Regions from separate parts of the Martelella sp. FLE1502 genome, predicted to be linked through region 1. Evidence: predicted binding sites of a transcription regulator. Region 1 holds the regulator's gene; the other holds the start of a gene.
What was found. The regulator LexA, encoded in region 1, represses DNA repair genes until DNA is damaged. The targets are predictions, from matches to a motif close to TGTTCNNNNTGTGTTCNG.
Positions count from the first base shown of each region.

Region 1 (15,926 bases):
GCTTGACGCGGACGGGATGCAGGAACTGCACGGGCGCGAAGGTGAGCGCGACCGACAGAAGCACGATCGCCATAGCGACCAGCGAGGAGGGCTGAATGACGAAGAACGAGAACACAACCATGTTCCAGACCACGGGAAAGCCCGAGAAGAAATTCTCGCCGGTCTTCATCCCGCTGTCGGCGTAATAAATCGCGCTGGAAACCACGATCAGCGCGGCGGCGACGAAGGACAGCGGCTCGCCGATCATATGCGACTGATAAAGCGCGAAGGCCGGAAGAAGCACATAGGTGACATAGTCGATGATGTTGTCGAGCATGACGCCGGACCAGCTCGGCAGCACTTCGCTGACCCTCAGCCGCCGGGCGATCGGCCCGTCAATGCCGTCGACGAGCAGCGCCAGCCCGAGCCACCAGAACATCGACACGAATCGCCCCTCGGCGGCGGCCACGACCCCGAGAAAGGCCAGGAACGAGCCCGAGGCCGTCAGGATATGGACGGAAAAAGCCCTGATTTCCGCATATGGCACTTTTCGCTGAGTGAACAATCCCATTCGATATCCGTTTGCTACGTCGTGCGTTGCCGGCCTTTTCCGCCGGACGATCCGGCATGCCTACCGAATTTCGGTCCAGAATGCACCAGATGGATGCGATGCGCGAAAAAAATCTTGGCTTTCCAGAATTTTTCGCAGCAGAAACAGCCTTGCCGCATTATATCGGTATCACAACAAATGACGAGGCTCGATTATGGCGGAGCATGAAATTGCAGTGATCGGCGGCGGACCCGCCGGAATGATTACGGCGCTGTCGCTGGCGCGTGGGGGACGCGACGTCGCCCTGGTGGCGCCCGCCCAAAGCAGCGGCGACCACCGCACCACCGCGCTCATGGACCACTCCATCGCCTTCATCAACCGGCTGGGCCTGTGGAAGGACATCAAGCCCGGCGCCGCCCCGCTCAAGACCATGCGGATCATCGATGGCACAGGCCGCCTGCTGCGCGCGCCGACCGTCAGCTTCCGCTCCGCCGAGATCGATCTGGAGGCCTTCGGCTACAATATTCCGAACACGGTGCTGGTCGAAAAGCTTTCGCAAGCCGTCGAGAACGAGGCCAACATCACCCAGTTCCGCGAGGCCGCAAGCGATATCGAAATCGGCAAGGACGCCGTCGCGATAACGCTCGCCTCCAGCGAAAGCCTCAACTCCGAGCTGGTTGTCGGCGCCGATGGCCGCAGGTCCAAGGTGCGCGAAAGCGCCGATATCGGCACCCGGCAATGGAGCTACAAGCAGTCCGCCGTCGTTCTGAATTTCGAACACGGCCTGCCGCACGGCGATATCTCGACCGAGTTCCACACCCGCAATGGTCCCTTCACCCAGGTTCCACTGCCGGAAGCCAACCGTTCCAGTCTCGTCTGGGTCATGGCGTCGGCCGATGCGGAGGCCATGGTTGACCGCCCGCCGGAGGAAATGGCCGCGGCGATCGAGGAGCGCATGCAGTTCCTGCTGGGGGCGGTGAAGATCGACGACCCGGTGCAGAAATGGCCGCTCTCCTCGCTGGTCTCGAACCGTTTCGGCAAGGGCCGGATGGCGCTTGTCGGCGAGGCCGCCCATGCCTTTCCGCCGATCGGCGCGCAGGGGCTGAACCTCAGCCTGCGCGACATCATGCGGCTTTCGCGCATGCTGGACGGCATTGACGGTTCGACCATCTCGTCACGCACCGGCGAGCGCTATGATTTCCTGCGCAAGTCCGATGTCTGGAGCCGGACGGCAAGCGTCGACCTTCTTAACCGTTCGCTGCTGGCCGATTTCCTGCCGGCGCAGCTTGCACGCTCGGCCGGGCTCTACGTGCTCTCCGCTGTGCCGCCGCTACGCCAGTTCGCCATGCGCGAGGGCGTGCAGCCGATGCGCGGCATCAAGGCGCTGTTTGCGGGATAACGTCAGGAAACCGGCATAAGTTATTGTTTTAGATGTCTTTAGACGCCGAATCTAGAACGGAATCGCATCGGCGCTGATCAGCGCCAGCAATACGCCGAGCGTCGCCACCGAAGCGATTGTCGAGATCAGGATCGTCGCCGAGGCCCGCTCATACCAGATGCCGTACTGGCGAGCGATGACGAAGACGTTGGTCGCCGTCGGAAGCGCGGCCATCAGCACCGCCGCCTTGACCCAGAGCGGGTCGAAGCCGCCATGGGCCATCATGAACAGATAGACCACCAGCGGGTGGAGGATCAGTTTTGCCGGCACGATATAGTTGATTTCCGCCGGCACCCGCCTGACCGGCCTCAGCGCCAGCGTGACGCCCATGGCAAACAGCGCGCAGGGCGCTGCCGCCTGGGCAAGGTAATCCACCAGCCGGTTGAAGGCCTGCGGCACGGCGAACCCGGATGCAGAGACAGCAAAGCCCAGGGCGGTCGCCACCAGAAACGGGTGAAGCAAAGCGCGCAACACGATATGGCGGATCAGCGAACGCCCTCCGCCGCCGCGGGCCGTCGCCATCACCGTCGGCGCAACGATGAAATGCAGCGCGTTTTCAAAGCAGATGATCAGCGCCACCGGAACGGCGGCCTCCTCCCCCAGCGCCAGCAGCGCAAGCCCCGGCCCCATATAGCCGATATTGCCATAGCTGCCGGCAAAGGCCTGGATGGTCGTTTCCCGCACCCCGTTCTTCTTCCACAGATAGCCGATGGCAAACAGCAACAGAAAAACGGAATAGGTCGCCGCAAGATCGATCGACACGAAATCGAGCCGCGTCAGTTGCTCGAACGGCGTGCGCGAGACCAGCTTGAAGAACAGCGCCGGAAGGGCGGCATAGATGATGAAGATATTGAGCCAGGCGGTGCCTTCTTCGGGATGGCGAAAGATTTTCGCCGCGCCGAAACCGATGACGATCAGCCCGAAAAACGGGAAAAGCAGCGCTAGAATATCGGCCATGGCTCCGGTCGCTTGGTGGCGGGCAGCTAGCCGATGCGCGAGAGCACCGGAAAGGTCTGCTGAAACCAGATCGCCATATCGGCAATGAAGCCGAAAAGAAAGGCGACGCCGGTGAGAATCAGCAACACGCCCATGATTTTCTCGACAGCGCCCAGATGTTTCCGAAACCGCGTCAGAAACCGCATGAAGGCGCCGGAGAAATAGGCCGCGATCCAGAATGGCACGGCAAGGCCCAGCGAATAGACGGCCAGCAGGATAGCGCCGTTCGAAACCGTCGCCTTGGTGGCGGCCACGGCGAGGATTGCGCCCAGAACCGGCCCGATGCACGGCGTCCAGCCAAAGGCGAAGGCGAGCCCCATGATATAGGCGCCCGTGACGCTTGCCGGCTTGCCGCCGCCGTGAAACCGCGCCTCGCGCGAGAGAATCGGAATCCGAAGCACGTCCAGGAAATGCAGCCCCATCAGGATGATGATCACGCCGCCGACCTTGCTCAGAATATCCATATACTGGCGCAGCAATTGCCCGATGGTGGACGCGCCCGCGCCGAGCGCCACGAAGATCGTCGCGAAGCCAAGCGTGAAGAAGAAGGCCGGCAGCAGCACCGCCCACTGGCTTGCCGGCTTGGCTTCGCCGCCACCTTTCAACTGGTCGACCGATATCCCCGCCATGTAGCAGAGATAGGGCGGCACCAGCGGCAGCACGCAGGGCGAGAGAAAGGACAGCGCGCCGGCCAGAAGCGCGCTCAGAAGGGAAATATCGCCGATCGACAAGAAACCTGCTCCAACACCTTGCAATTGCGGGCGCGGGCAATGCCCGAAACCCATGCTCGCGACAGCGTAAATGCCCGCGCAACACGTCCGCGGGTCTTAAACCAGATGACCGGTCAAATCCAATCACCTTTCCGCGCGCCGAAAACCGCCCTATTATCGCTTTCGCGGCGAGATTCCGGGTTGACCTTCATAAAGACCCTTTCTATGTTCCGCCCACTTTCAGCCGGGCATCCGGCTCGGGAGAGCGTAGCTCAGCCGGTAGAGCAACTGACTTTTAATCAGTAGGTCCAGGGTTCGAACCCCTGCGCTCTCACCATTTTGTTTTTCAGCCGGTTTTGATTTTCCTTCCCCGCTTCGTTAAAACGCGGCCAAGCGCCAGGCGTATCAATCTCGAGGGACCGCATGCCGCATATGTTCGTCAATCGACCGCGTCTTCATGACGTGATTGCCGATACGCCGGCTAAGCGAAAGAATTTCCGCTGGGAGACGATCAACGCGATCGCCTATCAGGCCGGCGGGCTGATCTTCATTTTCGGCAGCATCTGCTTCTTTCCGGCGCTTTCATCCTATGCCGATCTTGGCGCCTGGATATTCTTCTTCGGCTCGCTGATCTATCTGCTCGTGACTGGCCATGACCTGATCGAGGTCTTCGTCTACGCCAGGCAGCGCAAGGACCCGGAAACGCTGTGGGACAGGCTGGAAGCCTGGGCGGCCTGGACCTATGTCTTTGGAACCGCGCTGTTCGTGGTTGGCAGCGTTTTCTTTCTGTCGTCCGTCGACCTTCCCAAGGCCGGCGCGTGGTGTTTCATCATCGGCAGCGTCTTGTTCGTGGTCGGCGCGGTCATCAACGTCATCCAGATCGTCCAGGCCGACGATCTCGTCACCCTGCAGATGATGAACCTGACGGCCCTGACCTTCGTGGTCGGCTCGGCGCTCTTTGCCGTCGCCTCCATCCCCTATCTCTGGACGCTTGCCAGCGAGCGCGACGAAACCCTGCTGGACGGTTTCCTGGCGTGGCAATATCTGGTCGGCAGCGTCCTGTTCTTCATCGGCGGTCTGTTCAACTACCGCCGCGCCTATCGCGTGGTCGCCACCGCACTGGGAAAACCGACATCCTATGCGCTCCACCCGCTGAAGCCGCTGGCGCCCAGAAGGAAGAAACGCTGGGAAGAGTGAAACCGACCTCGCGGTTTGTCGATTCGTGTCCCGCCCCGCACCGGCGGCGCGAAACCCCTTGATTGCCGGGACTTCCCCGGGCTTGCGGAACACAGTGAGAACATGTATATTCGTTCTGGATTTGTTTCGAAGGGCCAGGGGCAGGAAATGCTGACACGCAAACAACAGGAATTGCTGTATTTCATTCATGAACGGATGAAAGAGACCGGCATTCCGCCGTCCTTCGATGAAATGAAGGAGGCGCTGGACCTCGCGTCGAAATCCGGCATACACCGGCTGATCACCGCGCTGGAGGAACGCGGCTTCATCCGCCGGCTTCCCAACCGCGCCCGGGCGCTCGAAATCCTGCGCATGCCGGACAGCGCGATCGGCCAGCAGCCGCGCCGGGGTTTCTCGCCAAGCGTGATCGAGGGCTCGCTCGGCAAGAAACAGGAAGAGCCGAAGGCGCCGGCCAGCGCCAATGACGGCGGCTCGGCGGGCATTCCAGTCATGGGCCGGATCGCCGCCGGTGTGCCGATCTCCGCAATCCAGGAAAACACCCATCAGATCACCGTGCCGGCTGAAATGCTGGGCGCGGGCGAACATTATGCGCTGGAGGTGCAGGGCGATTCGATGATCGAGGCCGGAATTTTCGACGGCGACACGGTGATCATCCGCAATATCGCCACCGCCTCGCCCGGCGATATCGTCGTGGCGCTCGTCAATGACGAGGAAGCGACCCTGAAGCGGTTCCGCCGCAAGGGCGCCTCGATCGCGCTGGAAGCGGCCAATCCGGCCTACGAGACCCGTATCTTTTCGGCAAACCAGGTCAAGGTGCAGGGCAAGCTGGTCGGCCTGATCCGCCGTTACCACTGAAGGTGAGCGTCTGCGGAACCGCGATCACCGGCAGATATTCGCCGGAGCGCCAGTCATAAAGCCGGTGCCTGTTCCACGGGCGGGTCAGTGCTCTGACCGATGTGCTGACTGAGATCGTCATCGGGCCGCAGGATGGTTTTACGAGCACTGGCGGGGGCGGTTGCGCTTTCGCATCCGCGATGCCTCCCGGCAACGGATTGGCGTTGCCTGCCTGCTGATCGGGTTCGCTGCCCCTGCCCGGCTCCGCGACCGAGCGCCGTATGTCGCCGTCGTCCATATTTCGACCAGCCGCCGGCGGGAGCGTGAATTGAAAGGCGCCGTGCTGGCGGCGCATTGCTGGCGTGACGAGGTATGCGCCGGAACGGCAGGTCTGGAATCCGGGGCGGTAACGGCTGACGACGATATCGGCATTGTCGCAGGCAAGGCCGGCAAAAGCCGGCCGGTCGACCGTCATGATTCTGAGGCCCATCAAGGTCGCATAGCACCATGCATCCTTCTTGCAGCGGAAGGTGCCGGGCGTCCGGGCGGATTCGGTGATCGTTTCGCTGAGCGCCCGCGCGGCGCTCGCCATATCCGTTGCTTCGAGCCGCGCGAAACGATCTTCCTCATTCAGCACCAGCGCGCTTTCCTCCACAGGCGGCAGCGTCTCCGCGAGTGTGAGTGCCGTTTCCCATTGCTCGAACACGAAGGATGGCGGCCGCTTCGTGGTGAGAGCCGCGACATTACCGGTGACGATCGCCACGAGATCGCCATCGCCAGCCACCAGGATTTGCGGCGGCGGAGGCTCGCGCGGCCATGAGATCAGCGCGAAGGAAACCGCTATCGGGATCACACCGAGGAGACGCAGACGCGTGCGCAACAACACGAGCGGCAGGAAGCCGGCGAGAAACAGCAGCAGAACCCCCTCCGGCGCGCGGCCTGTGGTAAACGCGCCGCCAAGGCTATCGACCCAAGTCGCCGCCTGCATCACCCAATCAAGCCCCCAGCCCATGACGATCAGAAACGGCGCGTGAAGATTGAGCGGCATGGCGATGAGCGATAAAAGCCCGGCCGGCATGACAACGAAGGTGACCACCGGCATGGCGAGCAGATTGCCAAGCAGCCCGTAGCCCGCGATACGGGAAAAATGATGGATGGCGAACGGCGTCGTCGACAAGCCGCCGATCAGCGCGGTGAGCACGATACCGGAGGCTGCGATCCAGAGCCAGCGGAGCGGCCCGCGGCTTTGGCGAAATCCTTGAGCGGGCCGGCGCTGCCATGCGCCATAGCCCGCGATCAGCGCCAGCGTGGCGGCAAAGGACATCTGCATGCCCGGCCCCACCACTTCGGCGGGCGTCACGACCAGAATCACCAGCGCTGCAAGCGCGACATTGCGCAGGCTGATCGCCGGACGATCGAAGATCGCCGCCGCCAGCATGACGGCCAGCATGATGAAGGCCCGTTCGGCGGACACCTGCATGCCCGATATCAGCAGATAGAACAGCGCCGCCGCGATCGCCGCGGCCGCTGCGATCTTCTTGGTCGAAACCGCCTCGGCCGCACGTGGCGACAGCGCCAGCAGCAGCCTGAGGCTTGAGAAGAAAATGCCGGCGGCGAGCGCCATGTGCAGGCCGGAAATGGCAATGATGTGGGCAAGACCGGCATTGCGCAGCGCATCGAGCGTGTCGTCGCTCAGCGCCCGCCGCTCGCCGGTGATGATCGCATTGGCAAAAGCACCGGTGTCGCCCGCAAGCACCGCACGAATACGTCCTGCAATGCCGTCGCGTATCCGCTCGATCGCAAAACCCGCCCGCACGCTGACGCCCGGCGCGGGCGCGAGGCCGGCATCGCTCGGCGGCCCATAGAAAAAGCCCACCGCGCCGATGCCGTCGAAATAGGAGAGGAACCCGAAATCAACCAGGCCGGGCATGACGGGCGCGGAAGGCGGCAGCAGCCGCCCAAGCCCCTGAATGGCGTGACCGATGCCGACAGGCGGCAAATTGCCGCGGGCAACAAGCGTGACGCGTTCGGGCGGACGGTGGATCACGGGGTCGTCCGTCGCCGTCACCCGCACAACATAGCGCCAGCCGGTTTCCGTCGGCTCGCGGCTTTCGACCACACCGGTGATATGGGTGGTCACCGGCGAATCGAGCATCACCGTGGCCCGCCGCGCCGTCTCCAGCGCCGCAAGCAGCGCGCCGCAGAGGAACAATGCGATGCAGGCGCTGACAACGGGCAAGAGCCCTCGGCCGTTGCGCAGCAAGACGGCCGCGAACACCGCCATGCCGCAATAGATGCCAAGGCCCAGCGAAGACGGGCTCTCGTCGAGCGAGAACCACCAGCCAATCCCGGTCGCCAGCACCACCGGCACAATGAGAAACGGCCGGCCGAATGCCTGCTCCTCCCGCCACAAGGCGGCAATATCGAACCGCCCTGCCCGGCCCGCGTCGCGCCTGCCAAAGCCGGCCTCGCGCTCGCCTTGCGGTTGGCGCCTTCTGAAAGGCGCGCGAAGCCGGTCGGCTCCGGCGCGCAAGCCCGTCGCCTTGTCTATCTCGCTCGTGCCTACCCCACTCCCGCGCATCCGAAACCGCCGCCCTACAACTTTTACATGTTGTGGCCAATGCTAATCGATTGCAATGCAAGCGCTGGCGGCAGAAGCAAAATTTTCCTTTTCTAAACCCCGTAAAACTTGCTAAACGCAGATATTACTCATCACCCGCCGCGCGGCTTCGTCGGCTTGGCAACACCTTGCCAATCCTATAGCTAATGAAAATCCCGATTGGCTTCGACAGCGTATTCGCGCCGGAAATTTGGAGGATAGGATGACGGAAACTGGAAAACTGCAACTCGACGGCAAGGAACTTGAGCTGTCCGTGGAAGAGGGCACATTCGGCCCGAAAGTCCTCGACATCGCTTCGCTCTACAAGCAGTCGGGCATGTTCACCTACGATCCGGGTTTCACCTCGACGGCCTCGTGCAAATCCAAGATCACCTATATCGACGGCGATAACGGGATTCTGCTGCACCGCGGCTACCCGATCGACCAGTTGGCTGAAAACGCCGACTTCCTGGAAGTCTGCTATCTGCTGCTGTTCGGCGAACTGCCGACGGCCACGCAGAAGAAGGATTTCGACTTCCGCGTGACCCATCACACGATGATTCACGATCAACTCACGAGGCTCTTTACCGGTTTCCGCCGTGATGCCCATCCCATGGCCATCATCTGCGGCGCCGTTGGAGCCATGTCTGCCTTCTACCACGACTCGATCGACATCTCCGATCCCTACAAGCGCGAGATTGCCAGCATCCGCATGATCGCCAAGATCCCGACGATCGCGGCCATGGCCTATAAATACCACGTCGGCGAGCCCTTCGTGTATCCGCGCAACGACCTCGGTTATGCGGCCAACTTCCTGCATATGTGCTTCGCCACGCCGTGCGAGGAATACAAGGTCAACCCGATCCTGTCGCGCGCGCTCGACCGGATCTTCATCCTGCATGCCGATCACGAGCAGAACGCCTCGACCTCGACCGTGCGTCTTGCCGGTTCGTCTGGCGCCAATCCTTTCGCCTGCATCGCGGCCGGCATCGCCTGCCTGTGGGGCCCCGCCCATGGCGGCGCCAACGAGGCGGCGCTCAACATGCTGCAGGAGATCGGCTCGGTCGACCGCATCCCGGAATATATCAACCGCGCCAAGGACCGCGATGATCCCTTCCGCCTGATGGGCTTTGGTCACCGCGTCTACAAGAACTACGATCCGCGCGCCAAGATCATGCAGAAGACCTGCCATGAAGTTCTCAAGGAACTCGGCATCAAGGACGATCCGCTGCTGGACGTCGCGATGGAGCTGGAAAAGATCGCTCTGACGGATGAGTACTTCATCGAGAAGAAGCTCTATCCGAATATCGACTTCTATTCCGGCATCACGCTGAAGGCCTTGGGTTTCCCCACCACCATGTTCACCGTGCTGTTCGCGCTTGCGCGCACCGTCGGCTGGATCGCGCAGTGGGCGGAAATGATCGAGGATCCGGAACAGCGCATCGGCCGTCCGCGCCAGCTCTACACCGGCGCCCCGGAACGCGATTTCGTGGACATCTCCAAGCGCTGATTTCCAGCGTGTTCAAATGCGAAAGGCCGGTCCCGCGACCGGCCTTTTCTGTGTCCAGAGGGGGGGTGAGCGCTATCGGGCAGCCTACTTCGCAGGGCCCTTCTCCGCCAGCACATCCAGAACGATGGCCGCCGCGCGCTCGCCGGGCGGGACCTCGGTCTGCATCAGTGCGATGACCCGCTCGAAGCCTTCCATCATGCCGCGCCGCTGGAAACTGTCCTTCGTCAGCAGCTCCATCCAGCGCGCAAGCGCGCCGGCGCGGATCGTGTCGTTGAAATATTCCGGCACCAGCGGCGCATCGGCGATCAGGTTCGGCAGCGACGCCGACCAGACGGTGATCTTGTTCAGCATCAAACGGCCGATGAAATCCGCCTTATAGGCGGAGACGGCGGGAATGCCGGAAAGCGCCAGCTCCAGAACCACCGTGCCCGAGGCGGCAACCGCGGCATCGGCCATGGCAAAAGCCTCCCACTTGGCCTCCTCGCCGACGAAGAGTTCCGGCTTAACCTTCCAGTCGGCGATGGCCGCGCGCACCTGCTGCTCACGTCGCGTCACCGTCGGCAGGATAATGCGACAGCCGTCATTGCGCGCCGCGAATGTCGCGGCGACATCGCGAAATATCGGTGCCAGCGCATTGATCTCGGATTTGCGCGAGCCCGGCAGCAGCATGATGGTCGGCTTCGACCGCGCGCGCTCCAGACGGTTCTGGCGGCGCGCTTCGAGCACGCCCGGCTCCCCGGTCAGCCGATGGCCGACAAAGGTGGTCGGCGGCCCGCCGAGACGCTCCATCGCCGCCGGTTCGAAGGGCAGCACGGCCAGCACGTGGTCGACATAGGCGAGCATGTCGCGGGCGCGATATTCCTTCCAGGCCCAGACGCTGGGGCAGACATAGTCGACGATCGGGATTTCGGGAGCTGCGGCGCGCACGCGCTTTGCCACGCGGTGGGTAAAATCCGGGCTGTCAATGATGACGATGATATCCGGTTTCGCAGCGATCAGCGCCTCGGCGGTCTGGCGGATACGTCGCAGCAATTGCGGCAAACGGGCGATCACCTGGGTGAACCCCATGATCGACAATTCACTGTAGTCGAACAGTGATTCCAGCCCCTCGCCGGCAAGGCCGTCGCCGCCGACGCCGACCAGTTCCACCGGGCCGCCATGAAGCGCCTTTAGCGCGGCAATCAGGTTGGCGCCCAGTAGGTCGCCAGAAACCTCGCCGGCTACAATCCCGATTTTCAAAGCCACATGCCGCTCCCTTATGATCGAAGGTCAGGCTCCAGCCCATAGACAAACAGACCCGCCGCATCGGCGGCCCGCAGCGTCTCTTCGCGCTCGAGTATCAGCGACCGCCCGGCCTCAACCGCAATGCCGGCCAAGCCCGCTGCCGCCGCCAGTCGCACCGTGTTGGCGCCGATCGATGGCAGGTCGGCGCGCAGATCCTGTTGTGGCTTGCACAGCTTGACAAGCACGCCCCGCCGCCGGGCGCTGATGCGGCCCGACTGGCGCAGCACCGCCACCCGCTGCAGCATCTGGTCCGTGCCTTCCGCGCCCTCAAGCGCCACCACGCGACCGCCGACGCTGACGGCGCCCTGCCCGATATCCATCACGCCGATCGTGCGCGCGGCGTGCGCGGCGACCTCGATATCGGCCTCGGCCTCGCGATCCGGTGCAAGCCTGCCAAGCGCGCCGGCCTCGGCCAGCAGATCGCCCGCAATCGATTGCGCCGCCACCACCTCGAAGCCATGCTTTTCAAACAGGGCGATAACCATGCGCAGGACCTTGTCGTCCCCGCCGCTGCGCAGTTTGGCAAGGATTGCGGGAATGGAAGCGAGCACGGAAAGCGTGGGGCGCAGGCTCAAGAGTTCGGGCCGGCTGTTGACCCCGCCGGTCAGCACGATCTTGTCGATCCCGCGTTTGCGCAGCGCCATCACCACCGGCCGGAAGCCGCCGAGATCGGCGTCCATATGGTCAAATCCCGACCAGTCATGGTCGTCCTCGCCGCGCAGCTGCACGATAAACGGGCTATGGCCGGCTTCGCGCGCCGCCTCGGCCACATAATAGGGCAACAGACCGTTGCCGGCGATGATCGCAATCGGCTCCTTTGCGGAGACCGCCGCGGAGTTCACGCCGCGCCCTTGCGCCGCCTGGATCCCGGCGTCGTCAACGAGCGCTCGGCATCGCGTTCGAGGATGAAACGCAGCATTTCGTCGACCGCATCGCTTTTGCCGCCGAATTCCGCGCGCGCCGCCTCGGCGTTTTCCAGGATCAGGCCCGAGGAGAAGATCGTCTTGTAGGCCTTGCGGACCAGATGGATCTCATCGCGCTCGATGCCCGCGCGCTGCATGCCCACGACATTGAGCCCGCCCATCATCGCCGGGTTGTCGACGATCATTGCATAGGGAACGACATCATTGACGACGCCGGCGAGCCCGCCGACAAAGGCCTGCCGCCCGATCTGGACGAACTGGTGGATCGCGGCGCCGCCACTGAGGATAACCTTGTCGTGCACCAAGACGTGGCCGCCGACCATGACATTGTTCGACAGAATGACGTCGTTGCCGATCCGGCAATCATGGCCAATGTGGGAATTGGCGAGGAACAGATTGTTGTCGCCAACGACCGTGATCCCGCCGCCATGCGACGAACCGGTATTGATCGTGACGCCCTCGCGGAAGATGCAGTTCTTGCCGATCTCAAGCCGCGTCTGGCTGGCATCGTGGCGCACGCTCTGCGGCGGGCCGCCGATCACAGCCATCGGAAAAACCTGGCAGCCGGAGCCAAGCCGGGTCGCGCCCTCGACGCTGGCGTGATGCATCACGACGACGCCATCGCCAAGCACAGCATTCGGGCCGACATAGGACAGAGGTCCTATGACGGCGTTTTCACCGATAACGGCCCCGTCCTCCACGACCGCTTTCGGGTCGATCCGGGCGGAGCTGGCAATTCTGGTCATTCTTCATCCTTGCGCACCATCATGGCGCCGATATCAGCTTCCGCGACGAGCTGTCCGTCGACCGTCGCCTCGCAGTGAAATTTCCACACCCGACGCCGCTGCTTCTGCTTGACGACCTTGTAGCGCACCTGATCGCCCGGCACCACCGGCTTGCGGAAGCGCGCATTGTCAATGGTCATGAAGTAGACCAGATTGTCCACCTCATCGGCCTTGCGCGCGCAGATCGCGCCCGCCGTCTGGGCCATGCCCTCGACAATCAGTACGCCGGGCATGATCGGCATGGACGGGAAATGTCCGGTGAAATGCGGCTCATTTGCCGTCACGTTCTTGACGCCGACCGCGCTGTCGTCGCCGTCGATCTCGATAATCCTGTCAACCAGCAGAAACGGATAGCGATGCGGCAGGAACTTCATGATCTCCAGAAGTTCCATATGTTCCAAAGTCTCAGTCACAGCCTCATTCACCTTGCTCATCTCCCCCTGTCTGAGCCCGTCTGCTCAGTTCCGCAAGTTCGCGCAGATACAGTTTCATAGGACGCGCCGGAATGCCGCCGACGCGCGATCCGGGCTCTATCGACGAAAGAACGCCGCTTCTGGCGGCAATCTGTACGCCGCTGCCAATCTCGAGATGGCCATTGACGCCGGCCTGCCCGCCAATCATGACTCCGTCGCCGATCTTGACGCTGCCGGCGATCCCCACCTGGCTGACAATACCGCAATGACGACCGATCTGCACATTATGGCCGATCTGAACCAGATTATCGATCTTGGTCCCCTCGCCAATCACGGTATCGTCCATCGCGCCGCGGTCGATCGTGGTATTGGCGCCGATCTCAACCTCGTCCTGGATAATCACCCGCCCGACCTGCGGCAGCTTGACCATGCCCGTCGGGCTGCCGGCATAGCCGAAGCCATCCTGGCCGATCCGGGCGCCGGTATGGATGATGACATTGTTGCCGATCAGCGCGTTGGTGACGCTCACTTGGGCGCCAATCGTCACATTGCGCCCGATCTTCACATCCGCGCCGACGACGGCGCCGCTCAGGATCCGGCTTCCCGCGCCGATCTGGGCGCGCGCGCCGATCACGGCGAATGGCGACACCTCGACGCCCGTTTCGAGCGCGGCCGTGGCGTCCACCGCAGCCTGCGGAGAAATCTCGCCCTCACCCACAAGCGACTGCGGCCGCATCGCCGCCGGATACAGCAGCGCCGAAGCGCGGGCAAAGGCAAGCTGCGCATTGTCGGATACAAGCGCCGTCAGCCCATCCGGCAGCAACGCGGTCAACGCTTGAGGGCAGATGATCGCGGCCGCCCGGCAGGTTTTCAGATAATCCGCCGAACTTCTCGATTGTATATAACAGATGTCATTCGGTCCGGCGCGGGAGATTGGCGCAATCGATTCCACCAGACGATCGCTCGCCGTGGCCTCTGACAGAGAAGCGCCGATGCGGCCGGCAAGCTCACCCAGAGGGATTGCCTGCCGTGCGCCGAAAAACTGGTTCTGATCCATGTCCGTTCTCCAGAACAGTTAAGCTTTGAGTTCTGGAAACAGATATCAGAACGTGTTGGCGATACCGAAACGGAAACGCTGGGTTTCGTCGAAATCTTCCTTGGCGAACGGAACGGCATAGTCGAACCGCAGGTCGCCGAAGGGCGAGTTCCAGATCAGACCAATACCCGCCGAAGCGCGGATCGAGAAATCGGTGCCCTCGATCTGAGTCCCGGTGACTTCCACAGCGTTACCCCAGGCCGAGCCGGCGTCCACATAGGCAGCGCCGCGGAGGTTGATATCCTCCGGAATGCCCGGCAGCGGGAAGTTGGTCTCCGCCGAAAGCGTGGCGTAGTACTGCGAACCGAGTGCGTCATTGGTGCCCACGGTGCGCGGGCCGATACCGTTCTGTTTGAAGCCGCGGATCTGCTGACCGCCGATCGTGAACTGGTCGAAGACGTTCAGATTATCATCGAACGGCGTGACGAAACCGCCGCGCGCCGTGATCGAGCCGATGATATCGGCCTGATCGGAGATCATCTGATACCAGCGCGCCTTGCCGTCCAGCTTGTAGTAATGCGAGTCGCCGCCAAGACCGGCAAATGTGTTGTTCAGTGCCGCCAGGACGCCCTCGCGCGGCAGCTGCCGGTTATCGACGGAAGAGAAGTTGAAGGACTGCTGCAGCGACGACACCACCCACGGGCTGCCGTTGATCAGGTCCTGATAAACCTGCGACACATTGTTCAGGTTCTGCCAGTCGCCGCGACCATCATATTCAAACTGCTGGTAGGAATATTTCACCGTCGAATAGAGGTTGTCGGTGAGCGGCGCGGTCAGGCGGATAGCGCCCGCCGTTTCGGCATAGTTGTAGTATTCCTGGGTCGAGGACGACGCGCGATAGAGATCGAAACCGGCAGCCAGACGATAGCCCAGGAAGAAGGGCTCGGTGAAACTGAAGTTGTAGATCTGCGAATCGTCATCGCCGAGACCGGCGGAGGCGCGGATATACTGGCCGCGACCAAGGAAGTTGCGCTCCTCGACCGAGAGCTCCAGAACCAGCGAATCGCCTTCCGCATCGTAGCCGGCGCCGATCGAGAACGAGCCGGTGGGCTCATCCACGACATCGACCTCGAGAACCACACGGTCGGGCGCGCTGCCCGGCAGCGTCTTGATCTCGACCGAGCTGAAATAGCCCAGCGCCTCGAGCCGACGCTTGGTGCGCGCGATCATCTCGCGGTTATAGGCATCGCCCTCGGCCAGATCGAACTCGCGGCGGATGACGTAGTCGCGGGTGCGGGTGTTGCCGACGATATCGATCCGCTCGATATAGGCCTTCATGCCCTGATCGATCTCGTAGTTCACCGAATAGGTATCATTGGTGAAGCTGCGGTCGCCGCGCGGATTGACCTGCGCGAAGGGATAGCCCTGCGAGGACACCGAAGCAGCAATCGATTCCGACGTCTTCTGAATGTCGTCGGCGTCGTAAATCTTGCCGGTCCGGGTCTTGATATCGCCCTTCAGGTTCGAGATGTCGACGCCCTCGACCGTGGTCTCAACGCCGATATCCCCAAACTTGTAACGATCGCCCTCAGAAATATTGAAGGTGATCGAATAGGAATTGTCGGTCTCATCATAGTCGACATCGGTCGACAGAAGACGATAGTCCGGGAAC
Region 1 is NZ_JBAKFQ010000014.1:76,352-92,277, reverse strand. Features, by position in the region: gene pcsA (phosphatidylcholine synthase) at 1-550, opposite strand, end outside; gene V6767_RS13570 (UbiH/UbiF family hydroxylase) at 744-1,928, shown strand; gene V6767_RS13565 (AEC family transporter) at 1,980-2,924, opposite strand; gene V6767_RS13560 (cytochrome c biogenesis CcdA family protein) at 2,951-3,694, opposite strand; tRNA gene V6767_RS13555 (tRNA-Lys) at 3,935-4,010, shown strand; gene V6767_RS13550 (YrhK family protein) at 4,097-4,870, shown strand; gene lexA (transcriptional repressor LexA) at 5,018-5,725, shown strand; gene V6767_RS13540 (ComEC/Rec2 family competence protein) at 5,679-8,237, opposite strand; gene gltA (citrate synthase) at 8,527-9,813, shown strand; gene lpxB (lipid-A-disaccharide synthase) at 9,898-11,058, opposite strand; gene V6767_RS13525 (LpxI family protein) at 11,070-11,939, opposite strand; gene lpxA (acyl-ACP--UDP-N-acetylglucosamine O-acyltransferase) at 11,936-12,766, opposite strand; gene fabZ (3-hydroxyacyl-ACP dehydratase FabZ) at 12,763-13,197, opposite strand; gene lpxD (UDP-3-O-(3-hydroxymyristoyl)glucosamine N-acyltransferase) at 13,223-14,275, opposite strand; gene bamA (outer membrane protein assembly factor BamA) at 14,321-15,926, opposite strand, start outside.

Region 2 (15,926 bases), on a different contig from region 1:
TTGACTGTCTTAATGACCGTAGGGTCAGGCGCGGCCCCGACCCCATCGATATAACCGGATATCGACGGCCCCTTAAACGGAGCCGCCAATGTCGGAGGTGCCGGAAGCACCAACGGCGAAGCCTTCGCAGGCGGCGGCGGCGTCGGCTGCTTCTTCGGCTTAGATATAAGCCCGCCGATAAGAGAGGCACCCAGACCGAGGAGCGCGCCAAACATTAGCGCCCTCCCCGGTTCATCCACGCCGAGACGGCAAAATCAACGCCGACCAATGCCAGCGCGACCAGCGACGTCTGGACGGTAACGGCGTCCTGATGCTCCATACCATTGGCAACAAGCCACGTCGCAGCGGCTGTTCCCAACCTGCTTACTGCGGGTTGCAATATCTGCTTGATTAAGGTATCCATGTCCTACCCCCTTTCAGAGCGAAAAGCGTAGGACCATCAGGCGGTTAGCATAATCCACATTATGTGATCTTTGTTGTAGTGAGGCCGCCCTGCGCTGTTCTCTGCGGGACACCTAGAAACAATCTGCAAAACAGAACTGCGTATACTCATGCTTGATCTCGATTCGCTCGGGACGCGGATCGTCGTCCTCGGCCCCTCCAATGCGGGTAAATCGACCCTGGCCGTCGCCTTGTCCAGAAAGCTGGATGTCGCGGCGATCCATCTTGATCAGTTCCAGCATCTGCCCAACACCGACTGGAAGCCGCGTCCCGAGGCCGAGTTCGCGAGACTGCACGATGACGCCATCATGGGCGAGCGCTGGGTCATGGATGGCAATTACAGCCGACTGATGCCGCAGCGCCTTGCCCGCGCGACCGGCGCGATCCTCATCACATCCAGCCGCTGGCGCCGGCTGGCGCGCTATATCAGACGAACAACGGTCAATCGCGCGGAACGCGCCGGCCACCTGGAAGGCGCGCAGGACAGCATAAAATGGGAGATGATCGACTGGATCCTGTTCAAGACCCGAAACAGCGCGACCAAATACGCCGAGGCCTTACGCCGCTCCGGCCTGCCGACGGTCGAATGCCACAGCGCGAAGGCGCTTGACGAGCTTTACCGGCGCTGGGAGTTGCCGCCGGTCAGATAGCGGCGACATCGCCCCTCGCCCAGCCTTCCTGGGTTTCCGCCACGAAATCGTCGTAGCGACCCTCGGCGATCGCCTTGCGAATGCCCTGCATGAGCATCTGGTAATAATGCAGGTTGTTCCAGGTCAGCAGCATGCCGCCCAGCGACTCGTTGGACCGCACCAGATGGTGCAGATAGGCCCTTGAGTAGTCGCGGGCCGCCGGGCAGTCGCTTTCCTCGTCCAGCGGGCGTAGGTCCTCGGCATGGCGGGCGTTCCTAAGGTTGGCCTTGCCGCGCCGTGTGAAGGCGAGGCCGTGGCGCCCTGCCCTTGTCGGCATCACGCAGTCGAACATGTCGATGCCGCGCGCCACCGATTTGAGGATATCGTCCGGCGTGCCCACGCCCATCAGATAGCGCGGCTTCTCAGTCGGCAGTTCGGGCAGCGTCGTCTCCAGCATCGCCAGCATCACCTCCTGTGGCTCGCCGACGGCAAGCCCGCCGACGGCATAGCCCTTGAGGTCGAGACCGGCGAGACCGCGCGCGGAGCGAATGCGCAGATCCGGAATATCACCGCCCTGCACAATGCCGAACATCGCCTTGCCCGGCTGATCACCAAAGGCTTCCCGGCAGCGCTCTGCCCAGGCAAGCGACATCTCGGTGGATTTCTCGATTTCGGCGCGCTCTGCGGGTAGCCGGACGCATTCATCGAGCTGCATCTGGATATCGGAGCCCAGCAGCCCCTGGATTTCGATCGAGCGTTCCGGGCTCATGTGATGGACGCTGCCGTCGATATGCGATTTGAACGCCACGCCCTTCTTCTCGTCGATCTCCCTGAGCGCTGCCAGCGACATCACCTGAAACCCGCCGGAATCCGTCAGGATCGGGTGCGGCCAGCGGATCAGCGAATGCAGGCCGCCAAGCCTTGCCACGCGTTCCGCGCCCGGGCGCAGCATCAGGTGGTAGGTGTTGCCGAGGATGATGTCGGCGCCGAGGTCGCGCACCTGGTCGAGATACATCGCCTTGACCGTGCCGGCGGTTCCAACGGGCATGAAGGCCGGCGTGCGGATCTCGCCGCGCGGCATGGTGATCGCGCCAAGCCGGGCATTGCCGTCGGTGGCCTTCAGGGTGAAACGGAAATCGTCGCTCATCTATCTTTCCTGAACAGCAGGCTGGAATCGCCGTAGGAATAAAAACGGTAGCCGGTTTCGATCGCATGGGCATATGCCGCGCGCATGGTCTCCAGACCGGAAAAGGCCGAAACCAGCATGAACAGCGTCGATTTCGGGAGGTGAAAATTGGTCATTAGCATGTCGACCGCGCGGAACCGATAGCCGGGGGTGATGAAGATGCCGGTCTCGCCCTCCCACGGCGCCATCTCGCCGTTTTCGCCAGCCGCGCTTTCGAGCAGTCGGAGCGAGGTGGTGCCGACGGAGACGATCCGCCCGCCCCGCGCCTTGACCGCGTTCAGCGCCGCCGCGGTTTCCGCCGAGACGATACCGCGTTCGAAATGCATCACGTGGTCGTCGGTGTCATCAGCCTTGACCGGCAGGAAGGTGCCGGCGCCGACATGGAGCGTGACGAAATGCTGCTCGATGCCGGCCTCTTCCAGCGCCTTCATAAGGCGCGGCGTGAAGTGCAGGCCGGCCGTGGGCGCGGCCACAGCGCCGTTTTCTCGGGCATAGATGGTCTGGTAGTCGTCGCGATCCTTGCCGTCCTCGGCGCGTTTGGAGGCAATATAGGGCGGCAACGGCACGTGGCCGACGCGCATCATTGCCTCGTCTAGAGCGCCGCCGCGCGCGTCGAAACTCAGCACGACCTCGCCGCCGTCGCGCTTTTCCTCCACCGTCGCCGAAAGCGTCGTCGCGCCATCGGCGGAAACGAAACACAGCTCATCGCCCGGCTTGATCCGCTTGCCCGGCCGGGCGAAGGCGTGCCAGACATTGTCTGCCTTCCTCAGATGCAGCGTCGCCGAAACCGGCACCTCTTCACCGCCCTCGCGCAGCCGAACGCCCTCAAGCTGGGCCGGGATCACTTTCGTGTCGTTGAACACCAGCGCATCGCCGGGCCGCAGAAAGGATGGCAGTTCGGAGACGACATGATCGGCGAGCCCCTCGCCCGGCCGCACCACCAGAAGCCGCGCGCTGTCGCGCGGGCTTGCGGGCCGCAAGGCGATATTTTCGTCCGGCAGGTCGAAATCGAAGAGGTCTACGCGCATTGTATCAGGACATTTCTCAAATTCGAAAACCCGCCGGCCTTGGCCGTACGGGTTTGTTGCTTAACGGCGTTGCGCCCAATAATCTCCCCCCTTGAGGGGGAGATGTCGCGAAAGCGACAGAGAGGGGTAAAGGGCGTAAGCCCTAAAAGCCGCAAACACTGTGCTCTCGGAGAGGTTTCACCCCTCTCTGCCCCTGCCGGGGCATCTCCCCCTCAAGGGGGGAGATTGAAGGGCGTTCCCCTTCGCCCTCAAACGTCCGCGGCGACCTTCATCGTGATGATGTGGTCGGGGTTGCGGACCGGCTCGCCCTTTTCGAACTTGTCGACGGCGTCCATGCCTTCGATCACCTGTCCCCACACCGAATACTGCTTGTCGAGCCAGGGGGCATCGGTGAAGCAGATGAAGAACTGCGAGTTGGCGGAGTTCGGGTTCTGCGAACGGGCCATGGAGCAGGTGCCGCGCACATGGCGGGTGGCGGAGAATTCGGCCGGAAGATCCGGCTTGTCGGAACCGCCCGTGCCGGCGCGGCCGGGGTTGAACGTGTCCGAGGTCTTCTTGCCGTGCTGGACGTCGCCGCCCTGGGCCATGAAATCGGCGATCACGCGGTGGAAGACGACGCCGTCATAGGCGCCCTCGCGCACCAGTTCGCGGATGCGATCGACATGTTTGGGGGCGACGTTCGGAAACGCTTCGATCACGACCTTGCCCTTGGTCGTTTCCATGATGAAGGTGTTTTCCGGGTCCTTGATTTCGGCCATCATTTTCTCCTGTGGCGGTTTGCCCGCCCCGCCGGTCCGGGAAGGCGGGCGCAATACTTATTGTCCGACGGTGACGTCCAGGATCCGGTCCGGATCGCTGACCTTGCCGTTCTGGGCCTGATCGCCCTTCTTGATCTTGTCGACATTGTCCATGCCGTCGACCACTTCGCCGATCACGGTGTACTGGCCGTTCAGGAACGGACCGTCTTCGAGCATGACGAAGAACTGCGAATTGGCCGAGTTCGGGTCCTGCGCGCGGGCCATGCCGACGACGCCGCGCTTGAACGGCACGTCGGAGAATTCGGCCGGCAGGTCCGGCATATCAGAACCGCCCATGCCGGCGCGGTTGAGGTCGTAGCCGTCCTCGGTATCGCCGAACTGAACGTCGCCGGTCTGCGCCATGAAGCCGTCGATCACGCGGTGGAACACCACGTTGTCATAGGCGCCGCTTTCGGCAAGCTCCTTGACGCGCGCGGCATTCTGCGGCGCCAGATCTTCGAAAAGCTCGATGGTGAAAGGGCCTTCGGTGGTGTTGAAGGTCAGCGTGTCGGCAGCCATGGCCGCACCCGCGAATGTCGAAATCAGCGTTGCCGCTGCCAGTCCCGCAATCATCTTGCGCATGTCGTTCTCCTTGAAAAAGGTTTCCTCATCGGGCTACCGCGAGTGCTTTGCTCTCAATGCCGCCGCCACATAATCCGGCACGAAGCGCGCCACATCGCCGCCCATGGCCGCGACCTGCCGCACCAATGTGGCCGATATCGGACGCGAGGCCGGTTTTGCCGGGACAAATACGGTCTGGATATCCGGCGCCATCTCGCCGTTCATGCCGGCCATCTGCATCTCGTAGTCGAAGTCCGTGCCATCGCGCAGTCCGCGAATGATCAGGCTGGCGCCTGCCTCGCGCGCGGCATCCACGGCAAGGCCGCTGAAAGCGATTACCTCGATGTCCCCTGCCCGCTCCGGCAGGTTTTCAGCCACGCCGCGCTTCAGAAAGTCGGCCCGCTCCTCGAAGGTGAACAATGGCGTCTTGCCGGCATTCACGCCGATGCCGATCACGAGCTTTTCCGCGACGTTCAGCGCCTGTAGCACGACGTCGAGATGCCCGTTGGTCATCGGGTCGAATGAGCCTGTGTAAAATGCCTTCGCCATATGCTTCGTCGCGTCCTCGGCCCCGTTTCCGGTCACGGCCTTTTGTCATGGAAAGTGCCGGGCTGCAAGCCGGTTCAGGCCGTAAACGAAGCGGTGAAACGAAGAAGCCGGGCGCGAGGCCCGGCTCCAGTCTTTATTCCCGTTTTTCGCCGATCAGGTCTCGTCGGTTCCGTCGTCAAGGGCGTCCGTCGCCTCGGCCGCGCCTTCGCTGCCGGCCTCGACATCGACACCGGCTTCGACAGCGTCCTCGATCACCTCATCGTCGTCCGGCTCGCTGATGACCTCGACCGAGACCACCTTCTCCTCGGCGCCGGTCTTGAACACGGTGACGCCCTTTGCGGTGCGGCTGGCGATGCGGATGTCGTAGACCGGCACCCGGATCAGCTGCCCGGCATTGGTGACCAGCATGATCTGGTCGCCGTCGAGAACCGGGAAGGCGGCAATCAGCTTGCCGATTTCGTCGGTCTTCGAGGTGTCGGTGGCGCGAATGCCCTTGCCGCCGCGTCCGGAGATGCGGAAGTCGTAGGACGACGACCGCTTGCCGAAACCCTTTTCGGTCACGGTCAGGATGAACTGCTCGCGGAACTTCAGCTCCTCGAAGCGGTCATCGCTGAGCACGCCCTCTTCCGCAACGTCCTCGCCGACAAGCGCGATATCCTCGCCCTCCCCGGTCTCGGTGCGGCGCTCGAGCGCTGCCCGCTTCAGATAGGCGGCGCGTTCCCACGGCTCGGCGTCAACATGGCTGACGATGGTCATCGAAATCACCTCGTCGCCCTCGGCAAGGCCGATGCCGCGCACGCCGATCGAGTTGCGGCCGGCGAAGACGCGGATGGCGGGAACCGGGAAGCGGATCGCCTGGCCCATGGCGGTCGTCAGCAGCACGTCGTCATCCGGCGTACAGGTCCAGACCGACAGGATGCGATCGTTCTCGTCGTCGAGCTTCATCGCGATCTTGCCGTTGCGGTTCACCTGCACGAAGTCCGAGAGCTTGTTGCGGCGCACGGTTCCGCGGGTGGTGGCGAACATCACGTCGAGTTCGGACCAGCTTTCCTCGTCCTCCGGCAGCGCCAGGATCGAGGTGATCGCCTCGCCCTGCTGCAAAGGCAGCATGTTGATCAGCGCCTTGCCGCGCGATTGCGGCGTGCCGATCGGGAGCCGCCAGACCTTTTCCTTGTAGACGATGCCGCGGGAGGAGAAGAACAGCACCGGCGTATGCGTGTTGGCCACGAACAGCCGGGTGACGAAATCCTCGTCGCGGATCGACATGCCCGAGCGGCCCTTGCCGCCGCGCCGCTGGGCCCGGTAGCTGGTGAGCGGCACGCGCTTGATATAGCCGTTGCGCGACACGGTGACGACCATGTCCTCGCGGGCGATCAGATCCTCGTCGTCCATGTCCGGACCGCCTTCGAGGATTTCGGTGCGCCGGGGCGTGCCGAACTCGTCGCGGACCGCGATCAGCTCTTCCTTGATGATCGCCTGGATCTTCATCCGCGATGACAGGATTTCGAGATAAGACTTTATTTCATCGCCGATTTTGTTCAACTCATCGCCGATCTCATCGCGACCGAGCGCGGTCAGACGCGACAGCCGCAGTTCGAGAATGGCGCGGGCCTGTTCCTCGGACAACTGATAGGTGCCGTCCTCGGAAATCTTGTGGCGCGGGTCGTCGATAAGGCGGATCAGCGCCTCGACATCCTGGGCCGGCCAGTGGCGCTCCATCAGCTGCTCGCGCGCCGTCTGCGGATCGGGCGCGCGGCGGATCAGGTTGATGATCTCGTCGATATTGGCAACGGCGATCGCGAGACCAACCAAGACATGGGCGCGCTCGCGGGCCTTCCTCAGCAGATATTTGGTCCGCCGGCTGACGACGCTTTCGCGGAAAGCGACGAAGGCCCGCAGGATATCGAGCAGGGTAAGCTGTTCCGGCTTGCCGCCATTGAGCGCCACCATGTTGCAGCCGAACGAGGTCTGCAGCGGGGTGTAACGATAAAGCTGGTTGAGGATGACCTCGGCATTGGCGTCGCGCTTGAGTTCGATGACGACGCGATAGCCTTCGCGGTCGCTTTCGTCGCGCAGATCGGAAATGCCCTCGATACGCTTGTCGCGCACCAGTTCGGCCATCTTCTCGATCATCGTCGCCTTGTTCACCTGATAGGGAATCTCGGTGATGATGATCTGCTCGCGGTCGCCGCGCATCGGTTCGATCGTGGCCCTGCCGCGCATGATCACCGAGCCGCGCCCGGTCTCATAGGCCGATTTGATGCCCGCGCGGCCAAGAATCTGCGCCCCGGTCGGGAAATCCGGCCCCGGAATAATCTGCATCAATTCCGGCAGTTCGATCGCGGGATTTTCCATCACCGCGATACAGCCGTCGATCACCTCGCCCAGATTGTGGGTCGGGATATTGGTGGCCATGCCGACGGCGATGCCGCCCGCGCCGTTGACCAGAAGATTCGGGAACTTCGCCGGCAGAACCGACGGCTCCGACAGCGTGCCGTCATAGTTCTCGCGGAAATCGACGGTCTCCTTGTCGAGATCATCGAGCAGCGTATGGGCGACCTTCTGCAGCCGGCACTCGGTATAGCGTTCGGCCGCTGGCGGGTCGCCGTCGACGGAGCCGAAATTGCCCTGCCCGTCGATCAGCGGCAGGCGCAGCGACCAGTCCTGCGCCATGCGCGCGAGCGCGTCATAGATCGCGGCGTTGCCGTGGGGGTGGTATTTACCCATGACATCGCCGGTGACGCGGGCGCATTTGACGTATTTCTTGTTCCAGTCCACGCCCATTTCGGACATGCCGTAGAGAATGCGCCTGTGCACCGGCTTCAGGCCGTCACGAACATCCGGCAGCGCGCGGCTGACGATCACGCTCATGGCGTAATCGAGATAGGAACGCTGCATTTCCTCCATGATGGAGATGGGCTCGATGCCCGGCGGCAGGCCGCCGCCCGAAGGTGTCGTTTGATCAGTCAATGTGAATCACGATCTCAAGCTAGAATCATCTGGTTTTTTATAGCCGAATCCGATGGCTGACGCCAATTGCGCAAGCCTCCTGACAGTGGACAGACGGCGGATTCCAAGTTTTTATTCGTGTCAGGTGGTGATCTTGTGGCAAGCTGGCAAGAGCACTGCGAATGCCACCTGCGGTTTGCCGCGGCGGCGTGGCCCATGAAGAAGAAAAAACAGGCGGAAACGGGCGGATGAACGAACTGGCAACGCTGATAAACGGCTTCACCACCTTGATGGTGACCATGGATCCGCCCGGCATGGTTCCGATCTTCCTGGCGCTGACCGTGGGCATGACTCAGGCGCAGCGCCGCAAGGTGGCGATCCGGGGCAGCCTGATTTCGTTCTTTCTTCTCCTGGCCTTTGCCCTGCTGGGCGATGACATCCTCAGCGCGCTCGGTATTTCCATGAGCGCGTTCCGTATCGCCGGGGGCATTCTTCTGTTCTGGATCGGCGTGGAAATGATCTTCGAAAAACGCGTCGAAAGAAAGGAGAAGACCACGGAAACCGCCATCACGAAGGATGGCCTGGCCAATCTCGCCGCCTTCCCGCTGGCCATGCCGCTGATCGCAGGCCCCGGCGCGATCTCCGCGACGATCCTGCTCGGCTCCAAGATGGAAACGGTGCTGGACAAGTTGGCGCTCGTTCTGGTGATCTTCGTCGCATCGCTGGTCGTGCTGCTGGCAATGCTCGCCGCCGGCCTGATCGACCGGCTTCTCGGCGAAACCGGTCGTAACATTCTCACCCGCATTCTCGGCATGATGCTGACGGCGCTGGCCGTGCAGTTCGTGATCGACGGCGTTACGACCGTGATGCACGCTCCGCCGCCCGCCGTCGCCGGGTGAAATCTATGCTCTGCCGCCGATGGCGGAAAACGGCCTCACCGCCCTCAAGAAGGGGATGCGCGGTTGATCAGAACGGAATGTCGTCGTCGAGATCCTGCGAGAAGCCGCCGCCGCTGCGACCGCCGCCGCCGGAAGACGGCTGCGAGCCGTAATCGTCATAGCCACCGCCGCCCTGGCTTCCGCCAAAGTTACCGCCCTGCCCGCCGCCGCCGCCTTCGCCGCGGCCGTCAAGCATGGTCAGCGTGGCGTTGAACCCCTGCAGCACAACCTCGGTCGAATAGCGCTCCTGGCCACCCTGGTCGGTCCATTTGCGGGTCTGCAACTGACCTTCGATATAGACCTTCGAGCCCTTGCGCAGATATTGTTCGGCGATCTTGCAGAGACCTTCCGAGAAAATCACCACGCGGTGCCATTCCGTGCGCTCCTTGCGCTCGCCGGAATTGCGGTCGCGCCAGCTTTCCGATGTGGCCACCCGCAGGTTGGCGATCGGCCGGCCATCCTGTGTACGCCGGATTTCCGGGTCCGCTCCGAGATTGCCGACGAGGATGACCTTGTTTACACTACCTGCCATGACTACCACCTGTATAACCGCGTTGCGGCGCTTTAGAGAATTTTCGGCAGCATAGACGATCTCTCCAAAAGCGATCAACCGATACGGGACAATCCACAATTAAAAATGTTCTTTATTTGTTCTATCGCTCTGCTATGATCGAGTCAAGCGATTCAACGTTGGACATTCAAGCTGTCTGTTTTGCTGCACCTCGACAGAGCCGCGGCGCGAACTACATAGGAAGCAAATTCCCTTCTCGAGAAGCCTGATCCCATGAGCGAACTGAAGAATATCTCCATCCGCGGTGCGCGCCAGCATAATCTCAAAGGCATTGACGTGGACCTGCCGCGCAACAGCCTGATCGTAATGACCGGGCTTTCGGGCTCGGGCAAATCCTCGCTGGCCTTCGATACGATCTATGCGGAGGGTCAGCGGCGCTATGTCGAGAGCCTTTCGGCCTATGCGCGCCAGTTCCTGGAGATGATGGAGAAGCCGGATGTCGACCGGATCGAGGGCCTGTCGCCCGCGATCTCGATCGAGCAGAAGACCACCTCGAAGAACCCGCGTTCCACCGTCGGCACGGTGACCGAGATCTACGACTATATGCGGCTTCTGTTCGCGCGCACCGGCGTGCCCTATTCGCCCGTGACCGGACTGCCGATCGAAAGCCAGACCGTGACGCAGATGGTCGACCGCATTCTGGCGTTTCCGGAGCGCACGCGGCTTTACATTCTCGCCCCGCTGGTGACCGGCCGCAAGGGCGAGTTCCGCAAGGAACTGGCGGAGCTGATGAAAAAGGGCTTCCAGCGCGTCAAGATCGACGGTGAATTCTACGAGATTGCCGAAGCGCCGAAGCTCGACAAGAAATACAAGCATGATATCGACGTGGTGGTCGACCGCGTTGCCGTGCGCGACGATCTGGCGACCCGGCTTGCCGACAGCCTGGAAACCTGCCTCGAGATCGCCGACGGGCTGGCGGTCGCCGAATTCGCCGACAAGCCGCTGCCGGAAAACGAGACGGCGGCCGGCGGCGCCAAGAACAAATCTCTCAACGAAACCCATGAGCGCGTTGTTTTTTCTGAGAAATTCGCTTGTCCGGTTTCGGGATTCACAATTCCGGAGATCGAGCCGCGGCTGTTCTCCTTCAACAATCCCGTCGGCGCCTGCCCGACCTGCGACGGTCTCGGCTTCCAGCAGAAGATCGATGAAGGTCTCGTCGTTCCCGACCGGGCGAAAAAACTGTCGGACGGCGCGATCGCGCCGTGGGCGAAATCCTCGTCGCCCTATTACAAGCAGACTCTGGAGGCGCTTGGCCGGCATTTCGGCTTCAAGATGACCGATCGCTGGGACAAGCTGCCGGAAAAGGCCACCAACGCGATCCTCAACGGGACCGATGACAAGATCGAGTTCCAGTATGCCGATGGCGCGCGCAGCTACAAGACGACCAAGAGCTTCGAGGGCATCATTCCCAATCTCGAGCGGCGCTGGAAGGAAACCGATTCCGCCTGGGCGCGCGAGGAGATGGAGCGCTATATGTCGGCCGCCCCCTGCCCGGCCTGCAACGGCTACCGACTGAAGCCCGAGGCGCTCGCCGTCAAGATCGACAAGCGCCATATCGGCGAGGTCAGCCAGCTTTCGATCCGCGCGGCGCGCGACTGGTTCGAGGACCTGCCGAAGCATTTTTCGCAGAAACAGAACGATATCGCGGTGCGCATCCTCAAGGAAATCAACGAGCGGCTGCGGTTCCTGAACGATGTCGGGCTGGAATATCTCACGCTGTCGCGCAATTCCGGCTCGCTTTCGGGCGGCGAGAGCCAGCGCATCCGGCTTGCCTCGCAGATCGGCTCGGGGCTCACCGGCGTGCTCTACGTGCTCGACGAGCCCTCGATCGGCCTGCATCAGCGCGACAATACGCGGCTGCTCGATACGCTGAAACATCTGCGCGATATCGGCAACACCGTCATCGTCGTCGAGCATGACGAGGACGCGATCCTGACCGCCGATTATGTGCTCGATATCGGCCCCGCCGCCGGCATTCACGGCGGCGAGGTGGTGGCCGAGGGCACGCCTCAAGCGATCATGGCCAATCCGAAATCGCTGACCGGGCAGTATCTGAGCGGCGCGCGCGCCGTTGCCGTGCCCGCCGAGCGCCGGAAGCAGAAGAAGGGCAAGGCGCTCAAGGTCGTCGGCGCGCGCGGCAACAATCTGAAGGATATCACCGCCTCGATCCCGCTCGGCCTGTTCACCGCCGTCACCGGCGTTTCCGGCGGCGGCAAATCCACCTTCCTGATCGAGACGCTCTACAAGGCGGCCGCGCGCCGCATCATGGGCGCGCGCGAAAACCCGGCGCCGCATGACCGTATCGAGGGTCTGGAATTCGTCGACAAGGTCATCGACATCGACCAGTCGCCGATCGGCCGCACGCCGCGCTCGAACCCCGCCACCTATATCGGCGCCTTTACGCCGATCCGCGAATGGTTCGCCGGCCTGCCGGAAGCCAAGGCGCGCGGCTACCAGCCGGGCCGGTTCTCGTTCAACGTCAAGGGCGGGCGCTGCGAGGCCTGCCAGGGTGACGGCCTGATCAAGATCGAGATGCACTTCCTGCCGGATGTCTACGTCACCTGTGACGTCTGCCACGGCCAGCGCTACAATCGCGAAACGCTGGAGGTTCAGTTCAAGGGCAAATCGATCGCCGATATCCTGGAGTTGACTGTGGAGGAAGGCGTCCAGTTCTTCTCTGCCGTGCCCTCGGTGCGCGACAAGCTGCAGACGCTTCAGGATGTCGGCCTCGGCTATATCAAGGTCGGCCAGCAGGCCAATACGCTTTCGGGCGGCGAGGCGCAGCGCGTCAAGCTCGCCAAGGAGCTGTCGCGTCGGTCCACCGGCAAGACGCTCTACATCCTCGACGAGCCGACCACCGGGCTTCATTTCCACGACGTCGCGAAGCTGCTGGAGGTGCTGCACCAGCTCGTCGAACAGGGCAATTCGGTGGTGGTGATCGAGCACAATCTCGAGGTCATCAAGACCGCCGACTGGGTGATCGATATCGGTCCCGAGGGCGGCGACGGCGGCGGCCGGATCGTCGCGACCGGGACGCCGGAAGATATCGTGAAGGAAAAGGCCTCCTACACCGGTCAATATCTTCAGGAGCTTCTGGAGCGTCGGCCGCCGAAGAAGACGGAAGCGGCGGAATAGGAGACGGGTCATGGCGGCAGGCGCAATTCGTGTGGGTATCGGCGGATGGACCTTTGATCCGTGGAACGAGAGTTTCTATCCAGACAAGCTGCCGAAGACGCGCCAGCTTGAATATGCCGGCGAGAAGCTGAAGGTGATCGAGGTCAACGGCACCTATTATTCGTCGCAGAAGCCCGCCACCTTCGCCAAATGGGCGGCGAGCGTGCCGGACGGGTTCATCTTTTCGCTGAAGGCGAGCCGGTTCTGCACCAACCGCAAGAAGCTCGCCGAGGCCGAGGGCTCGATCGACAAGTTTCTCGGCCAGGGCATCACCGAGCTTGGCGACAGGCTCGGGCCGATCCTGTGGCAGTTCATGCCGACGAAAAAATTCGAGGCGGAGGATTTCGAGGATTTCCTCAAGCTTCTGCCGAAAGAGCGGGACGGTATTGCCCTCAAACATGCGCTGGAAGTCCGCCACCCCTCTTTCCTCGACCCGGACTTTGTGGCGCTCACCCGAAAATACGGCGCGACCATCGTCTGCGCGGATCATCCCGAATACCCGATGATTGCCGATGTCACCGGTAATTTCGTCTATGCCCGCCTGCAAAAGGGCGAGGATGACAATCCGCATTGCTATCCCGACAAGGCGCTGAAGGAATGGGCGGACAAGCTGAAACTCTGGTCAAAGGGCGGCGCGCCCGACGATCTGCCGCGTCTTGCCGGCGATGCGCCTGAGGCAAAGCCGCGCGACGTCTATGCGTTCTTCATCACCGGCGGCAAGGTCCGCGCTCCGGCGGGGGCTCAAAAGCTGCAAAGCCTGGTCGACGAGTAAGGTTGGCCTAGGGCTTCCGACTCTTTCATCGGCAATGCGTCTCAGCGCCCGCCCTCGATAATCTCGTGGATGGAAGGCAGATGGGTCGGCAGGTCCTCCGCCGTCAGCCCCCCGCCTGCCCGGTTCCCCGCCTCGCCGTGGAACCATGCCCCGGCCGCCGCCGCCTCGAAGGCCGGCACGCCCTGCGCCAGCAGCCCGCCGATGATGCCGGAAAGCACATCGCCGGAGCCGGCGGTGGCAAGCCATGGCGGGGCGTTGGCATTGATCGCGATCCTGCCGTCCGGCGACGCGATCACGGTGTCGGCGCCCTTGTAGAGCACCACGGCATGGGCGCGTCGGGCCGCCTGCAACGCCTTTTCGGGTTTGCCGAGGTCGCCGTCCTCGGCGAGGTCGGGAAAGAGCCGCGCGAATTCGCCGGCATGGGGCGTCATGACGCAGGTTTCCGGGGCCGCGGCCAGCCGGTCGAACAGCGCCCGCGGCTGCTCCGCGAAGGCGGTCAGTCCGTCGGCGTCGAGCACCAGCGGGCGTCCGATCAGCGTCTCCACATAATCCCGCGTTTCCGCGCCGACCCCGAAACCGGGGCCGAGAACGAAGGCCGACAGCCGCTTGTCGGCGATCCAGTCTCTGAGCGCCGCGACATCCTCGATGCGTTTCAGCATGATCGCCGTCAGATGCGCGGCGTTGACGAGGATTGCCTGCGGCGCTGCCGCGATCGTGACCAGCCCGGCGCCCGCCTTCAGCCCCGCCATCGCTGAAAGCCGGGCCGCGCCCGTCGCCGAAGCGCCGCCGGAAAACACGCCGAGATGGCCGCGTTTGAACTTGTGCGAGTCGGCGCCTGCGCGCGGCAGGCGCTCGGCCCACAGCGCTGGCGTGTTGAGATGGTGGTCGCCGGCCGCTTGCGCCAGTATGCGGCGCGGAATGCCGATATTGAACACCTCCAGCCGGCCGCAATGCGCGCGGCCGGGCAGCAGGTAATGGCCCGGTTTGGCCGCCATGAAGGTCACGGTATGCGTGGCCTTGAAGGCAGCGCCAAGCACTTGGCCCGTGAGGCCGCTGATGCCGGACGGCAGGTCGACGGCCATCACCGGCAGCCCCTCCGCCCGCGCGACAACGGCGGCAATCTCATCGGAAAGCGGCCGGGCGAGACCGGCCCCGAAAAGCGCGTCGACAATGACATCGCCCTGCTCCGGCCGAAAGGTATCCAGTCGCTTGCTGTCCATGCCGCAATCCTGCCGGGCCCGAAGGGCATCGCCGGAGAGCCTGCCGGGATCACCGAGGTGAAACACCGCCACCTTCATGCCGGTTTCCGCAAGCGCGCGGGCCGCGACATAGCCATCGCCGCCATTGTTGCCGGGCCCGCACAGCACCACCGCGCGCCTCGCCGCCGGGTAGTGCCGCAGCAGGCAGGCCGCGACCGCCCGCCCCGCCCTGACCATCAGCGCGTAGCTGTCTATACCGCTCTCAGCGGCCAGCGCGTCCGCGCGCCCCATTTCCTCAGGTGTCATCAGCAAGGCCGGCACTCCTTTGTTGCGGGTGAATAGAGCGGAAAACCGCTTGCTGATGCAAGAGGCGACTTTCTTCTGGCTAGTTGGTAATCAATTGCCTATTAATTGAACACAGGTTGCTGCTCAAAAATCATGCGCCCTCGCCGTCAACGCCCTTGAAATGCCGCGCTATTGACCTGAAGGCGCCTTTTGGCGAACCTGATTTCGGTGCCACATGCGGAATGCTGCGGCAATCGCGAGGCCGCAATTTCATTTCGGTGGATTTGCACGAAGAACAATCGAACTTGGCATGCAATGTGCATTAGAAGTTCCGAGCGGGCTGACGCCTGCTTCAACGGGAGAAGCGGAGAGCAATTTTCTCATGAAAAAGATCGAAGCGATCATCAAGCCTTTCAAGCTCGACGAAGTGAAGGAAGCCCTTCAGGACGTCGGCCTGCAGGGCATCACTGTCACGGAAGCCAAAGGCTTCGGGCGCCAGAAGGGTCACACGGAGCTCTACCGGGGCGCTGAATACGTCGTCGACTTTCTTCCCAAGGTCAAAGTCGAGGTCGTTCTGGCAGACGAAAACGTGGACGCGGTCATCGAAGCCATCCGCAATGCCGCTCAAACCGGGCGTATCGGCGACGGCAAGATCTTCGTTTCCAATGTCGAGGGCGTCGTGCGCATCCGCACCGGCGAAACCGGCGTTGACGCCATCTGATCCATCCCTCCTCTTTTGACAAAGATGGGGCATCCCTATCGTCATCTTCTTATGCAAGGAAAACGTTAAATGACGACAGCTTCTGAAATTATGAAACAAATCAAAGACAACGACGTCAAGTTCGTG
Region 2 is NZ_JBAKFQ010000004.1:248,369-264,294, reverse strand. Features, by position in the region: gene V6767_RS05915 (hypothetical protein) at 1-215, opposite strand, end outside; gene V6767_RS05910 (hypothetical protein) at 215-403, opposite strand; gene V6767_RS05905 (AAA family ATPase) at 552-1,091, shown strand; gene tgt (tRNA guanosine(34) transglycosylase Tgt) at 1,084-2,217, opposite strand; gene queA (tRNA preQ1(34) S-adenosylmethionine ribosyltransferase-isomerase QueA) at 2,214-3,284, opposite strand; gene V6767_RS05890 (peptidylprolyl isomerase) at 3,533-4,042, opposite strand; gene V6767_RS05885 (peptidylprolyl isomerase) at 4,100-4,663, opposite strand; gene coaD (pantetheine-phosphate adenylyltransferase) at 4,697-5,191, opposite strand; gene gyrA (DNA gyrase subunit A) at 5,345-8,161, opposite strand; gene V6767_RS05870 (MarC family protein) at 8,389-9,039, shown strand; gene V6767_RS05865 (single-stranded DNA-binding protein) at 9,107-9,610, opposite strand; gene uvrA (excinuclease ABC subunit UvrA) at 9,863-12,784, shown strand; gene V6767_RS05855 (DUF72 domain-containing protein) at 12,795-13,595, shown strand; gene V6767_RS05850 (NAD(P)H-hydrate dehydratase) at 13,637-15,100, opposite strand; gene V6767_RS05845 (P-II family nitrogen regulator) at 15,462-15,800, shown strand; gene glnA (type I glutamate--ammonia ligase) at 15,870-15,926, shown strand, end outside.
Region 2: uvrA (excinuclease ABC subunit UvrA) is a predicted target of LexA. The motif match lies at 9,717-9,734, and genes of this name have one in related genera.